3 regions of the Streptomyces sp. NBC_01622 genome follow, and region 1 is predicted to be linked to each of the others. Evidence: riboswitches for the same ligand, from Rfam matches in the RefSeq annotation. Region 1 holds a riboswitch; each other region holds the start of a gene.
The links. A riboswitch is a leader RNA that binds a small molecule or an ion and turns the genes downstream of it on or off. The one in region 1 is predicted to bind S-adenosylmethionine.
Positions count from the first base shown of each region.

Region 2: another riboswitch for S-adenosylmethionine. It lies ahead of thrC (threonine synthase); the one in region 1 lies ahead of OH768_RS38080 (aminotransferase class V-fold PLP-dependent enzyme).
Region 3: another riboswitch for S-adenosylmethionine. It lies ahead of OH768_RS01295 (putative leader peptide); the one in region 1 lies ahead of OH768_RS38080 (aminotransferase class V-fold PLP-dependent enzyme).

Region 1 covers NZ_CP109293.1:8,226,578-8,231,014, reverse strand. Annotated here, with positions in the region: gene OH768_RS38085 (hypothetical protein) at 1-511, opposite strand, end outside; gene OH768_RS38080 (aminotransferase class V-fold PLP-dependent enzyme) at 548-1,909, opposite strand; SAM riboswitch class IV at 2,076-2,192, opposite strand; gene trpD (anthranilate phosphoribosyltransferase) at 2,269-3,333, opposite strand; gene OH768_RS38070 (cytochrome bc complex cytochrome b subunit) at 3,468-4,437, opposite strand, start outside.
Region 2 covers NZ_CP109293.1:5,147,116-5,151,552, forward strand. Annotated here, with positions in the region: gene OH768_RS23195 (cold-shock protein) at 167-373, opposite strand; gene OH768_RS23200 (MoaD/ThiS family protein) at 805-1,080, opposite strand; gene thrC (threonine synthase) at 1,164-2,495, opposite strand; SAM riboswitch class I at 2,513-2,669, opposite strand; gene OH768_RS23210 (glucosyl-3-phosphoglycerate synthase) at 2,852-3,796, shown strand; gene OH768_RS23215 (trehalose-6-phosphate synthase) at 3,893-4,437, shown strand, end outside.
Region 3 covers NZ_CP109293.1:281,834-286,270, reverse strand. Annotated here, with positions in the region: gene OH768_RS01305 (ABC transporter permease) at 1-609, opposite strand, end outside; gene OH768_RS01300 (ABC transporter substrate-binding protein) at 613-2,232, opposite strand; gene OH768_RS01295 (putative leader peptide) at 2,480-2,608, opposite strand; SAM riboswitch class IV at 2,630-2,742, opposite strand; gene OH768_RS01290 (AAA family ATPase) at 3,133-3,690, shown strand; partial or broken gene OH768_RS01285 (isopenicillin N synthase family dioxygenase) at 4,040-4,437, shown strand, end outside.

The DNA of each region.
Region 1 (4,437 bases):
GGGTGACCAACGCGCCCCAGTTCACGACCTCCCAGGCCGGTAGGTCGGTGCGGCGACCATGACCGCCTCGCAGGGAGAGCCGGGCGTCCCGCCGCTTCGGCCACCACGACGACGGCACGGACCAGTCGGGCAGATCGGCATCGAGCCGCGGCTCCCGCAGGTCGGCCCACCGGTAGGCCGACAGCCCGCCCGGGACGAACAAGCCGTCCGCGTCGGCGGTGAGGGGGCCGAAGGTGACCTGCCTCCCCGCTTCGAGACGGTCCAGCAGGGCGGGCACCTGCGCGTCCGCCATCCGCTGCCGGAGGTGCTCGACGACTGACCGTATCCGCTGGTTCTCGGGGCGGTCCTGGTCCGCCGAGCCGACCTGGATCTGCCACTCGTCGACAATGAAGGCCTGTTCCACCCCGTCGGCGAAGCGCAGCCGGTGCCGGTGGCCGCAGCCGTACCAGCCGACGCCGTGTCGCTCGTCCTGTCCGACGGTCACGTCCATGGTGGAGCGCCAGTGCGTCACGTCCGCCCAGCGGCGGGGCCGCCCGTCCCTGGATCGTCACACGGCCGGCACGCAACGGCCGTCCTGCGTACGGTAGTTCCACTTCGCGCCGTCGGTCACGAGCTCCCGTACGGCCGACACGAAGCGCTCGACGTGCTCGTCCGGGGTGCCCGCGCCGAAGCTCACGCGGATCGCGTTGAGGGACTTCTCGCCCGGGGCGGCCTCGGGGGCACCGCACTCGCCCTGGGTCTGCGGGTCGCTGCCGAGCAGGGTGCGTACCAGCGGGTGGGCGCAGAAGAGGCCGTCGCGGACGCCGATGCCGTACTCGGCGGAGAGGGCGGCGGCGAAGTGCGAGCTGTTCCAGCCGTCGACGACGAAGGAGAGGACACCGACGCGCGGGGCGTCGTCGCCGAACAGCGACAGGACGCGGACTGCCGGGACCTCGGCCAGGCCCGCCCGCACCTTCTCGATCAGGTACTGCTCGCGCGCGACCAGCGTGTCGAAGCCGGCCTCGGTGAGCGCCTTGCAGGCCGACGCGATGGAGTAGGCGCCGATGACGTTCGGGGAGCCGGCCTCGTGCCGGGCGGCGCTGTCGTGCCACTCGACGTCCACTCCCCCGTCCTCGCGCCGGGTGACCTTGCGGCTGGCGCCGCCGCCCGCGAGGTAGGGGTCGGCGGCCTGGAGCCAGTCGGCGCGGCCGGCGAGGACTCCGGAGCCGAAGGGGGCGTAGAGCTTGTGGCCGGAGAAGGCGATCCAGTCGACGTCGAGGTCCTGGACGGACACCGGGTGGTGCGGGGCGAGTTGGGCGGCGTCCAGGACGGTCCGGGCGCCGTGGGCGTGCGCGGCGGCGGCCAGTTCGCGGACCGGCCACAGCTCGCCGGTGACGTTCGAGGCGCCGGTGACACAGACCAGGGCCGGGCCGTACGGGTCTCGGGCGGCGAGCGCCTGCTCCAGGGTCTCCACGGCCTGGCGCGGGGTGCGCGGGGCGTTGAGGTAGGTGACCCGGGCGTCCTTCCAGGGCAGCAGCGACGCGTGGTGCTCGGTCTCGAAGACGAAGACCTGGCAGTCGGCGGGGAGGGCGGCGGCGAGGAGGTTGAGGGAGTCCGTGGTCGAGCGGGTGAAGATCAGCTGGTCGTCGGCGCGGCAGTCGAGGAACTCGGAGACGGTCTTCCGCGCGTTCTCGAAGAGGTCCGTCGACAGCTGGGAGAGGTAGCCGGCGCCGCGGTGGACGCTGCCGTAGTACGGGGCGTAGGCCGCCACGTCGTCCCAGACGCGCTGCAGGGCGGGGGCGCTGGCCGCGTAGTCGAGCGCCGCGTAGGTGACTTCGCCACCCGTGACGAGCGGGACGGTGACATCCCGGCCGAGAACGGGCAGCTGGGCACAAATGGTCTGAGCGGCGGCAGCGGTGGAGACAGACATGGCGAACTCCTGTGAGAGGCAAGACGGAACCACCGTGCGAACGCGCAGGGCTCAAACACGGAGGAGGGTGAAAGGGGGTATGCGGAGGCGGGGCTCGACGCCCTATCGCATTCGCTTGCTCACAGAGGGCTCCCTCGATGACCAGGACCCCTGGTGTCTTTCGAGGGGCCCGCGCTTGCCGCAGACCTCGCTGCCTACGGCCTGGTCTTCACCCGGGGCACCCCGCCACGGACGGAGGGTTGCCGGACAGTCGGCCGGGGCCTCATGACTGTCACTCATGACCTGGTCAGAAAACCTACGTGAGGTGATCGTCGTCCCGCAACCCGTGTCCGGATCGCGGGACGACGACCGCTATACCGCTACGCGTTGGTGGCAGCCGCCCAGCGCTCCAGCGTCCGCTTGGCGGCGCCCGAGTCGATCGACTCCGCGGCCTTCTCCATCCCGCCCCGGATCCGGTCCGCCAGCGGCCCGTCCCCGCGCTCCAGCGCCACCAGGGCAGCCGCCGAGTTCAGGAGTACGGCGTCCCGCACCGGGCCCGTCTCGCCGTCCAGGAGACGGCGGGCGACACCCGCGTTGTAGTCGGGGTCGGCGCCGCGCAGGGCCTCCACCGGGACGAGTTCGAGGCCGACGTCCCGGGGGTCGAAGGACTCCTCGGTGACCTTGCCGTCGCGGACGATCCACACCCGGGAGGTCGCGGTGGTGGTCAGCTCGTCGAGGCCGTCGTCACCGCGGAACACCAGCGCCGAGGAGCCGCGTTCGGCGAGCACGCCCGCGATGAGCCCGGCCATGCGGGTGTCGAAGCAGCCGACCGCCGACGAGGTGACCTTCGCCGGGTTGGTGAGCGGGCCGAGCAGGTTGAACGCGGTCGGAATCCCCAGCGCCCCCCGGACCGCGCCGACGAACCGCATCGAGGGGTGGAACTTGGCCGCGAAACAGAAGGTGATCCCGGCCTCCGCCGCCACCCGCGCCACCTGCTCGGTCGGCAGGTCCAGATTGATGCCGAGCTTCTCCAGCACGTCGGAGGAGCCGCTCGCCGAGGACGCGGCCCGGTTGCCGTGCTTGACGACCTTCGCGCCGGTACCGGCGATCACGATCGCGGACATCGTCGAGATGTTGACCGTCCTGGCCCGGTCGCCGCCCGTACCGACGATGTCGACGGCCGGCCCCGGGATGTCCAGCGGCTTCGCGTGGGCGTACATCGTCTCGACGAGACCGGTGATCTCCTCGACCGTCTCGCCCTTGGCCCGCAGCGCCACCAGGAAACCGGCGACCTGCGCGTCCGCCGCCTCACCGCTCATCATCCGGTCCATCGCCCACGCCGTGTCGGCGGTGCTCAGGTCCTGTCCGGCCAGCAGCGCACTCAGTACGTCGGGCCAGGAACGGGCCGCCGCGGTGTCGCCTCCAGCGGGGGTCACAGCGCTCATACGGCCGCTCCTGGGTGTCGTAGAAAAATGGTTCAACGATGTGCCCCCACCCTATCCAGCGCGGGACATGGCGAAGGGCCCCGTCCGGTGTTCGGACGGGGCCCTTCGACTGTGGCGTGGCGACGCCTCAGCGATCAGTGGTGGCCGTGGCCGCTCGTGATCTCCTTGTACTCCTCGACGGTGGGCTTGGGGATCTGGGACTCCTCGCCGTAGTACGCCTCGCTCAGCTTGGCGCGCAGCTTCTCGGAGCCCTTCACCTTGCGCTCGACACCGTTCTCGTCGACCGTCGCGCCGATCGCGGCCGGCACGTACTGCTCGTGCGCGGTGAGCGTGTGCAGCGCGTCCTGGCTGAGCGGCTCGTGCACCTCGATGAACTCACCGTGCGGCAGGCGCTTGATGATGCCCGACTCGCGGCCGTGCAGCACCTTGTCCCTGTCCCGGCGCTGGAGACCGAGGCAGACCCGCTTGGTGGCGATGAACACGAGCACCGGCACCACGAAGAAGCCGACACGCACGAACCAGGTGATCGAGTTGATCGACAGGTGGAAGTGCGTGGCCCAGATGTCGTTGCCGCCGCCGACGAGCAGGACGAAGTACCACGAGATCCACGCGACACCGAAGGCCGTACGGGTCGGGACGTTGCGCGGGCGGTCCAGGATGTGGTGCTCGCTCTTGTCGCCGGTGACCCAGGACTCGATGAACGGGTAGACCGCGATCGCGACCAGGACCAGCGGGAAGATGACCAGCGGGATGAACACGCCCAGGACGAGCGTGTGGCCCCAGAGGTTGATCTCCCAGCCCGGCATCGTACGGATCAGGCCCTCGGAGAAGCCCATGTACCAGTCGGGCTGGGCACCCGTGGACACCATGTCCGGACGGTAAGGACCCATGGCCCAGATCGGGTTGATCGAGGCGATCGCCGCGACGGCCGCGATGACGCCGAAGACCAGGAAGAAGAAGCCTCCGGCCTTGGCCATGTAGACCGGCAGCAGCGGCATGCCGACGACGTTGTTGTTCGTCTTTCCGGGGCCCGCGAACTGCGTGTGCTTGTGGTAGAAGACCAGGATCAGGTGGCCGACCACCAGCCCGAGCATGATGCCCGGC
Region 2 (4,437 bases), 3.1 Mb from region 1:
AAGCGGCTGCCAGGTTCTGACCTCCCTGGCACGGGCCCGGCACCGGCCCGGACGCGTCCCGACTCCGGGCATGCCGAAGGGCCCGTACCCCAGGAGGTGACCCCCCAGGAGTACGAGCCCTTCGGTGAAGAACGAAGAACGTCGCTGCTGTTCGTCGGCGCGTGCTTCAGCCGGTCGCGAGCCGGACCATGTCCGCCTGCGGCCCCTTCTGACCCTGCGAGATCTCGAAATCGACCCGCTGACCCTCTTCCAGGGTGCGGTAGCCGTCCATCTGAATCGCGCTGTAGTGGACGAAAACATCCGCACCACCGTCGACCGCGATGAAGCCGTACCCCTTCTCCGCGTTGAACCATTTGACGGTGCCCTGAGCCATGCCTAACTCCCCTATTACTGGCCCTTGCACGGATCCGCACTTCGCGGATCCGGGTCAGACCTCACCCCCCACAGGATTGGGGGCGTGCGCCGGAACGCGTCGACCGCGGCCGAATGTATCCGTCCAACTGCCGTCTGCAACAGGTCAATCCGACGAGAATTCCGGGCAGGACCGGTCGGGAATTTACGGAGAATTCGTCCGACTTCAGGGCAAGTCGGGCCCGATAAAGGCAATATAAGGCGCAAAAGACCTGCACACTTTGGCTACTTCTCATCGCACGCGGAGCCGGTACTCATATGCGTTCGGCATGCGGAGTGGAGCGCGTTCCCCAACTGTACCCCGCTCAACCATAGAGAATTGCCCCCTCCGCTTCTCTCACGGAGGGGGCAATTCGATGAACTCTTGGTAATCGACGTTACCTAGGGTAACGATCAGCCGCCGGCGACGGCCGGAATGATCGAGACGCCGGCCCCGTCCGGGGTGGCCGTCTCCAGCCCCTGCTCGAAGCGGACGTCGTCGTCGTTGACGTAGACGTTGACGAACCGGCGCAGCTTCCCCTGGTCGTCGAGGACGCGGGCGGAGATCCCGGTGTGGTTCTTCTCCAGGTCCGAGATGACCTCGGCGAGGGTCGCACCTTCGGCGGTTACTTCGGCCTGCCCGCCGGTGTAGGTGCGCAGGATGGTGGGGATGCGGACACTAACGCTCACGATGAAACCTCCGGTCAGCTTCTTTTTAGGGGCGCGGGGCACTGCGCGACCAGCCCCCACCGGCCCGCAGACGAACAACGACGCTAGGACGCGAGCCCAGCTTCCCTGAAGGACTCAAGACTCGGGCGGATCGTCGCGGTGAGCCCGGTACCGGCAACCGCGTCCAGCGTCTTCAGACCGTCCCCGGTGTTCAGCACGACAGTCGTCAGCGTCGGGTCCAGCAATCCGTTGTCGATCAGCTTCTTCGCCACGCCCACGGTCACCCCGCCCGCCGTCTCCGCGAAGATCCCCTCGGTCCGGGCCAGCAGCTTGATCGCGTCGACGACCTGCTCGTCGTTGACGTCCTCCACCGCTCCGCCCGTACGCCGGGCGATGTCCAGCACGTACGGCCCGTCCGCCGGGTTCCCGATGGCGAGGGACTTCGCGATGGTGTTCGGCTTCTGCGGGCGTACGACGTCGTGCCCGGCCTTGTAGGCGACGGACACCGGCGAGCAGCCCTCCGCCTGGGCGCCGAAGATCTTGTACGGCTTGTCCTCGACGAGCCCGAGCTTGATCAGCTCCTGCAGACCCTTGTCGATCTTCGTGAGCTGGGAGCCCGAGGCGATCGGCACGACCAGCTGGTCGGGAAGCTTCCACCCGAGCTGCTCGCAGATCTCGTACGCCAGGGTCTTGGAGCCCTCCGCGTAGTACGGCCGCAGGTTGACGTTGACGAAGCCCCAGCCCTCGCCGGCCGGGTCGCCGATCAGCTCGGAGCAGAAGCGGTTCACGTCGTCGTAGTTGCCCTCGATGCCGACGAGCTCGCCGCCGTAGATCGCGGCCATGACGATCTTGCCCTCTTCCAGGTCGTGCGGGATGAACACGCAGGAGCGGAAGCCGGCCCGGGCGGCGGCGGCACCGACCGCGCCGGCGAGGTTGCCGGTGGAGGAGCAGGAGAGGGTGGTGAAGTCGAACGCGCGGGCGGCCTCGATGGCCTGGGCGACGACGCGGTCCTTGAAGGAGTGCGTCGGGTTGCCGGAGTCGTCCTTGACGAACAACTTGCCCGCGTCGACGCCCAGTTCGCGGGCGAGGTTGTCGGCCTGGACGAGCTTGGTCCAGCCGGGGTTGATGTTCGGCTTGGTCGCCACGTCGGCGGGGACGGGCAGCAGGGGCGCGTAACGCCAGATGTTCGCGGGGCCCGCTTCGATCTGCTTGCGGAGCTCTTCGGTGTCGTAGGCCGAGAAGTCGTAGGCGATCTCCAGCGGGCCGAAACACTCCTCGCAGGCGAAGACCGGGCCGAGCGGGACGCGGTGGCCGCACTCGCGGCAGGACAGCGCGGCGGCGGGGCCGAGATCAACGGTGCTCGTGGGGTTCGGATCCGCGGCGGTCGTGTCCGTCTTCGCGGAGTTCGTGGTGCTTGCAACAGTCTGCGCAGCCATGGAGGCGAGGCCCTTTCTCCTCATCTTCCTCACGACGCATCTCGCCGTGAGACGGATTTGGCACCTTCCCGAGCCGGGAGCCTCACCACGTCAGCGTGTACCTGCGTGACAAGACCGGCTGGAGGGTTGCCGGGGCTTCATCGGGCCGTATCCCTCTGCCCCTCTGGATGAGCGGTGTTCAGTTGTGTATGCGATTGTCCCGCCGACGGCCCCCGACATGCGATGGTCATCAGCGTTGTTCAAGACTGTAACCGAAGGCCAGGACAGTTGAGTGAGCCGTCCGAACCGCGAGATGGATCACAGACTCACTGTCTGTGACCAGCCCTCGCCGAGAGAACGCAGAGGAGCCGCGCAACGTGCTGAAGGAAGTCGAGCACTGGCTGAGCACCCGCTCCTGGTCCCTGACCGATCGGCCGCTCCACAAGATTCTGGCCGCGAAGCACCGCACGGGCCAGTCGGTCTCCGTCGTGCTGCCCGCACTGAACGAGGAAGCGACGGTCGGTGACATCGTCGCGATCATCCGTCACGACCTCATGCAGCAGGTCCCGCTCGTCGACGAGATAGTCGTCGTCGACTCCGGGTCCACCGACCGCACCTCCGAGGTGGCCGCCGCGGCGGGCGCCCGGGTCGTGCACCGGGACGACATCCTGCCCCGCATCCCCGCCGTGCCCGGCAAGGGCGAGGTGCTGTGGCGCTCGCTGCTGGTCACCAGCGGCGACATCGTCTGCTTCATCGACGCGGACCTGAAGGAGTTCTCCTCCGACTTCGTCACCGGGATCGTGGGCCCGCTGCTCACCGACCCCGGCGTCGACCTCGTCAAGGCGATGTACGACCGCCCGCTGGGCGGCGCGGCCGGCCAGGGCGGACGCGTCACCGAGCTGATGGCCCGCCCGCTGCTGAACATGCACTGGCCTCAACTGGCCGGATTCGTGCAGCCGTTGGGCGGCGAGTACGCTGCCCGCCGCTCGCTGCTGGAACAGCTCCCGTTCCCCGTCGGCTACGGCGTCGAGCTGGGCATGCTCGTCGACGCGCTGCACCTGGTGGGCCTGGACGCCCTCGCCCAGGTCGACGTGGGCGTGCGCAAGCACCGGCACCAGGACGGGCAGGCGCTGGGCCGCATGGCCGCGCAGATCTACCGCACGGCACAGCTGAGGCTGGCCCGCGGGCATCTCATCCGGCCGTCCCTCACCCAGTTCGAGCGGGGACCGGAGGGTTTCGAGCCGCGCACGTACTCCGTGGACACGGAGGAACGGCCGCCGATGGCCGACATCACCGAGTACCAGTCGCGCAAGGTGGCGTAGCCGGCGCGGGGGCGGACGGCCGTATACGGACCCGTCCGGTCCGTTGTGACCCGTCCCTACGTTTGAGTGTTTCCGGGCCGGGCTAGGTTGTGCCGTATGGCTTCTACGTCGTCCACGTCGTCCGCGTCCGGTGCAGCTCAGGTGCTCGTCGCGTCCAATCGCGGTCCGGTCTCGTACGAGGTGGGCGACGACGGTTCGCTGCGCGCCCGGCGCGGCGGCGGCGGGCTGGTGTCCGGGCTGTCGGCGATCGGGCCGGACGCGGGGGCGCTGTGGGTGTGCTCGGCGCTGTCCGACGGCGACCGGGAGGCGGTCCGGCGGGGCGTCGGCGAGGACGGAGTGCGGATGCTCGCCATTCCGGCCGACGTGCACGCCGACGCGTACAACGGGATCGCCAACTCCGTGCTGTGGTTCGTCCACCACATGCTGTACCAGACCCCGCTGGAGCCGGTCTTCGACGCGGAGTTCCGGCGCCAGTGGGCGTCGTACGAGACGTACAACCGGGCGTTCGCCGAGGCGCTGGCGGAGGAGGCGGCCGAGGGCGCGGCGGTGCTGGTGCAGGACTACCACCTGTGTCTGGTGCCCGGGATGCTCCGTGAGCTCCGTCCCGACCTGCGGATCGGGCACTTCTCGCACACGCCGTG
Region 3 (4,437 bases), 7.9 Mb from region 1:
GGTGAGCAGGCTCTTGGCCAGCACCTGCGCCACCTGCGCGCCGGTCGGGATCGCCAGCGTCAGCGCCGGCAGGATCAGCCCCCGCAGCCCGTCGTTGCCGAAGGCGGGGAACCAGTGCAGGCGGAAGGAGAACGACTCGACAAGCAGCAGCCCCACCCAGAACGTCGGGACCGACACCCCCAACGGCGGCAGGGACAGCAGCAGTTGACGCAGCCATCGGCGGGAGGTGTAGGTCGCCACGACCGCCAGTCCACCGCCGAGGAGCACGGCGAGGAGCAGTGCGGCACCGGTCAGCTGGAGGGTCTGCGGCAGCGCGTCGGCCAGCGTCGAGGACACCGGCCGACCGGTGGAGACCGAGTCGCCGAAGTCCCCGCGCACCGCCCGGCCGAGATAGTCGGCGTACTGCACCAGAATCGGCTTGTCGAAGCCGTACTCGTGGCGCAGCGCGGCCAGTTGGGCCGGGTCGACCGTCCCGGAGTCCATTCCGGCACTGGCCATCGCCGTGACCGGATCGCCCGGCAGGAAGTCGAGGACCAGGAAGGACACCGTGTAGGCGGCCCACAGCACCCCGACCGCCTGGGCGAGCCGTTTGATCGCGTAGCGGCGCATGCGTCAGCCGATCCAGGTGTCGTGCAGCTGGATCCGGCTGGAGGCGTCGAAGTTGAGGTTGTGCACCTTCTTCGCCACGCCGATCTGGGTCTGGAGTTCCACCACCGGCACGTCGTAGGCGTTCCGCACGATCAACTGCTGGGCCTGCTCCACCAGTTGGCCGCGCCTGGTGGTGTCCGTGGTCGCCGCCTGCCCGGTCAGCGCGGTGTCCAGCGGGGTCGCGGGAAGGCGGTAGAAGTTGGCCAGCTTGGTGGAGAAGGAACTGCGCAGGATGTCCGGGTCCGCGCGGGTCACGTTGCTCCATGCCGCGTCGTAGTCGCCGGACTGAAGTGTCGGGGCGAGCTGGGTGACCTGGAGCTGCTTGAGCGTCAGGCCGACGCCGACAGCCTTGAGTTGCTGCTGGATCAGCTCCAACGCGGGCTGGTTCGTGGCCGAGTTGGGAATCCAGTCGACCGCGAGGCTCAGCTTCTTGCCGTCCTTCGTCCGGATGCCGTCGCTGCCGACCTTCCAACCGGCCGCGTCCAGCAGGGACTTCGCCTTGGTCGCATCGGTTGTCAGGTCCGAGGACAGGTCGGCGTAGTCGGGTGTGGTGTGTGCCAGGACGCTGGTCGCGGGCCGGGTCCCGGTCGGGAACACCGTGTCGGTGATCTGCTTGCGGTCGATGGCGAACCCGATGGCCTGGCGCACCCGCGCGTCCTTCAGAACCGGCCGCGAGTTGTTGAAGGCCAGGCCGAACACCACGCCCGGATTGGCCCGCCGCTGAAGGGTGACCTGACCGCCCTTGAGAGCCGCCTCGTTGGCCTTGCCGACGCTGCTGATCGCGTCCACCTGACCCGACTGGAGGCTGCCGGCCCGAACTCCCGCCTCGGGTACGACCTTGAAGACCACCTTGTCGAGATAGGCCTCGCCGCTCTTGGTCCACCGTGGGGAACCCCAGGCATAGCCGGTGCGCTTGACGAGCGTGATCGACTGGTTCTGTACGTACTGCTTCAGCACGAAGGGCCCAGAGCCGACCACCCCCTGGCTGCACTTCTCCTGCGGCGACTTCTTCGCACTCGCCGACGACTCGATGCCCAGCGAGTGCGTCGAAGTGGCTTGCAGGAACTGGGCGTTGGGCTGCTGGAAGGTCACCTTGACGGTGAGCGGATCGACCACGGTCGTGCTCTTCACGCCACTCAGATAGCCCTCGGCGAGGGTCCCCAGCGCGCCGAGCTTCGGCACCGCGTCGAAGTTGTCCTTGACCACCTGAGCGGTCAGCTTGGACCCGTCGCTGAAGGTGACACCCGATCTGAGATGGAAGGTGAACGTCGTCGCGTCGGAGCTGATGTCCCAGCTCTTCGCCAGCCACGGCACGATCCTGCCGGTCTCGGGGTCCTGGTCCGTGAGGGAGTCCACGATCTGGCGCACCGAGTAGATGGTGTCGTTGCTGGCCACCTGCTGCGGGTCCACGCAGCCGGCGTCGGAGCCCACCGCGAAGGTCAGGGTGCCACCGGACCTGGCCTGTCCGCCGCCGGCGTCGGAGCCTCCGCCACCCGATCCGCAGGCGGTCAGTAGGAAACTGGTGGTCAGAAGGGCGGCCGTAGCCGCTCGTCGAGTGGTTCGGGAGACCGGATGTGCTGTCACGGAGAGGTGCTCCTACTCGTGTCACCGCGTGCACACGGACCTGCGCGGACCGTGGCTGGACGCGGACGGTGCCGACCCCGGCGGGGGCGGGACTCATGAAGCGTGGAAAACGCGTCGACCTGCGCGGGGCACACCCGCGCACATGTCGACCCGTGGGAGAAGGGGGGAAGAGGCCCGTGCGAGACGGGCGACCACAGCTGTCAGCTTCGAAGGCCGGACAGATGTCAGCCCTGAAGGCCGGACTCGGTCAGCTGTGACACAGACAGCTGGTGAAGCGCTGCAGGTCGATGTGGCGCCGGCGCGAGAGCCGGGAGAAAACGACGGCGTCGTGACAGGAGGCACTCGGGCCGTAGCTGTTGAGCACGCCGTCCTCCATATCCGGGACCCCGGTCACGGGGTCGCGCGTTCGCAGAGCCATCAGCGTCCCCGCCGGGCGTTCGCCCTGAGCGCCCCACTGCGTCGGGGGGTTGCCGGTCAGCCGACCGGGATTTGACGCTGACACTCAATGCCGCTGTTGATCGTATGGAGCCGTGTCGCCGTGCGTCAATGCCGGGGCAGAGGTGCGGAGTCGGCGAGGTCGTCACCGCAGCCTCACCGGCACCTTCCCTCACAGAGCAGGTGCCCGGTGTGTCGGCTAGGCTGCCGCACCGGCCCGGAACCGTCCGGCTGCGGATCGCACTGCGCCCGGCCGACCGGATTCCGTGGCTGTTCTCCCGGCGTGATCTCCGCCCTCCCTCACTCGGCCGCGAGGCGTTCATCGCCCCGCACGGCGGCCTTCACCACCCCGGCTCGAACCGGGGTTCCTGTCACACCTCACACCGAACTGCCGCCTGCCGTCTGCCAGTTCCAGCCGAGCCGTTCGCGGTCGGCCCCCACGTCACGACGAACCAAGGACCCGCCATGCAGCGATACATCCTCACCGGTGCGCCCGGCGCCGGAAAGACCACGATCCTCCGTCGGCTGAGGGCGGACGGGTTCGACGTCGTCGAGGAGGCGGCCACCGCGGTCATCGCGGGCGAGCAGGCCGAGGGGGACGCCGAGCCCTGGACCCGGCCGGCCTTCGTCGAGAAGGTGGTCGACTTGCAGCGCCGACGACAAATGAAGTCCGCGACGCGAAACGTGACCCACCAGATCTACGATCGATCCCCGGTCTGCACGCACGCCCTCACCAGGTACTTGGGCCGCCCCGCTCCGACGCCGCTCCTCGGCGAGATCGAACGGATCACCCGCGACCGGATCTACGAACCGCAGGTCTTCTTCGTCCGCAACATCGGATTCTGCGAACCCACCGACGCCCGCCGGATCAGCTTCCAGGAGTCGCTGGTGTTCGAGCGGATCCACGAAGAGAGCTATCGGCGGTTCGGCTACGACCTCGTGGAGGTGCCGGCCGGTGACGTGGCCGACCGAGTGGCGTTGATCGCGGACACCATCGCCCGACTCACCGTCCGAGGCACGTGACCGCGGGGCCCGATCGGCGGCTCCGGGAGGGTCCGGCCACCGCGGCGGGCGATGTCCGTGGTCGTCTCACCGCTCGGGACGCGTGGTGGACGCACCTTCCCGGGTGTGCTTTGATCCGGCCATGGACACCACTGGCCAGGCACACACGGTGCTGCTCGACCCTTTCTGGGTGAGCCGCCGCGCCGACCAGTTCTGTCGTTGACCTTCGCGCGACGACCTCGACCTCGCCCCTTCCTCCCTCCGCCCGCTCTCGGCGCATCCCCCGGGTCTGTCGTCAATCGAACGTCCCTGTACGACAGTTGACGCGCGCACCGCCGTGTCCGGGTCTGCTGCCGCCGCGAAGGAACCCATGGCACAGCCCACCGCCCTCCCCGTCATCGACATCTCCCGCTTCCGGGATCCCGGTACCGACCGTGCCGCCTTCCTGGGCGAACTCCGGTCCGCCGCCCACGAAGTGGGGTTCTTCTACGTCACCGGACACGGCGTTCCCGTATCCGTGCGGGACGAGATCCTGCACGCGGCCCGCTCCTTCTTCGCACTGCCGGACGAACAGCGGCTGGAGATCGAGAACGTCAACTCGCCCCAGTTCCGCGGCTACACACGCACCGGCACCGAGTACACGGCGGGCAGCGCCGACTGGCGCGAACAGATCGACATCGCGCGGAACGGGAGGCGATCCCCACCGGACCGGGCGATCCCGACTACCTCCGGCTCGTCGGCCCCAACCAATGGCCGTCCGCGCTCCCG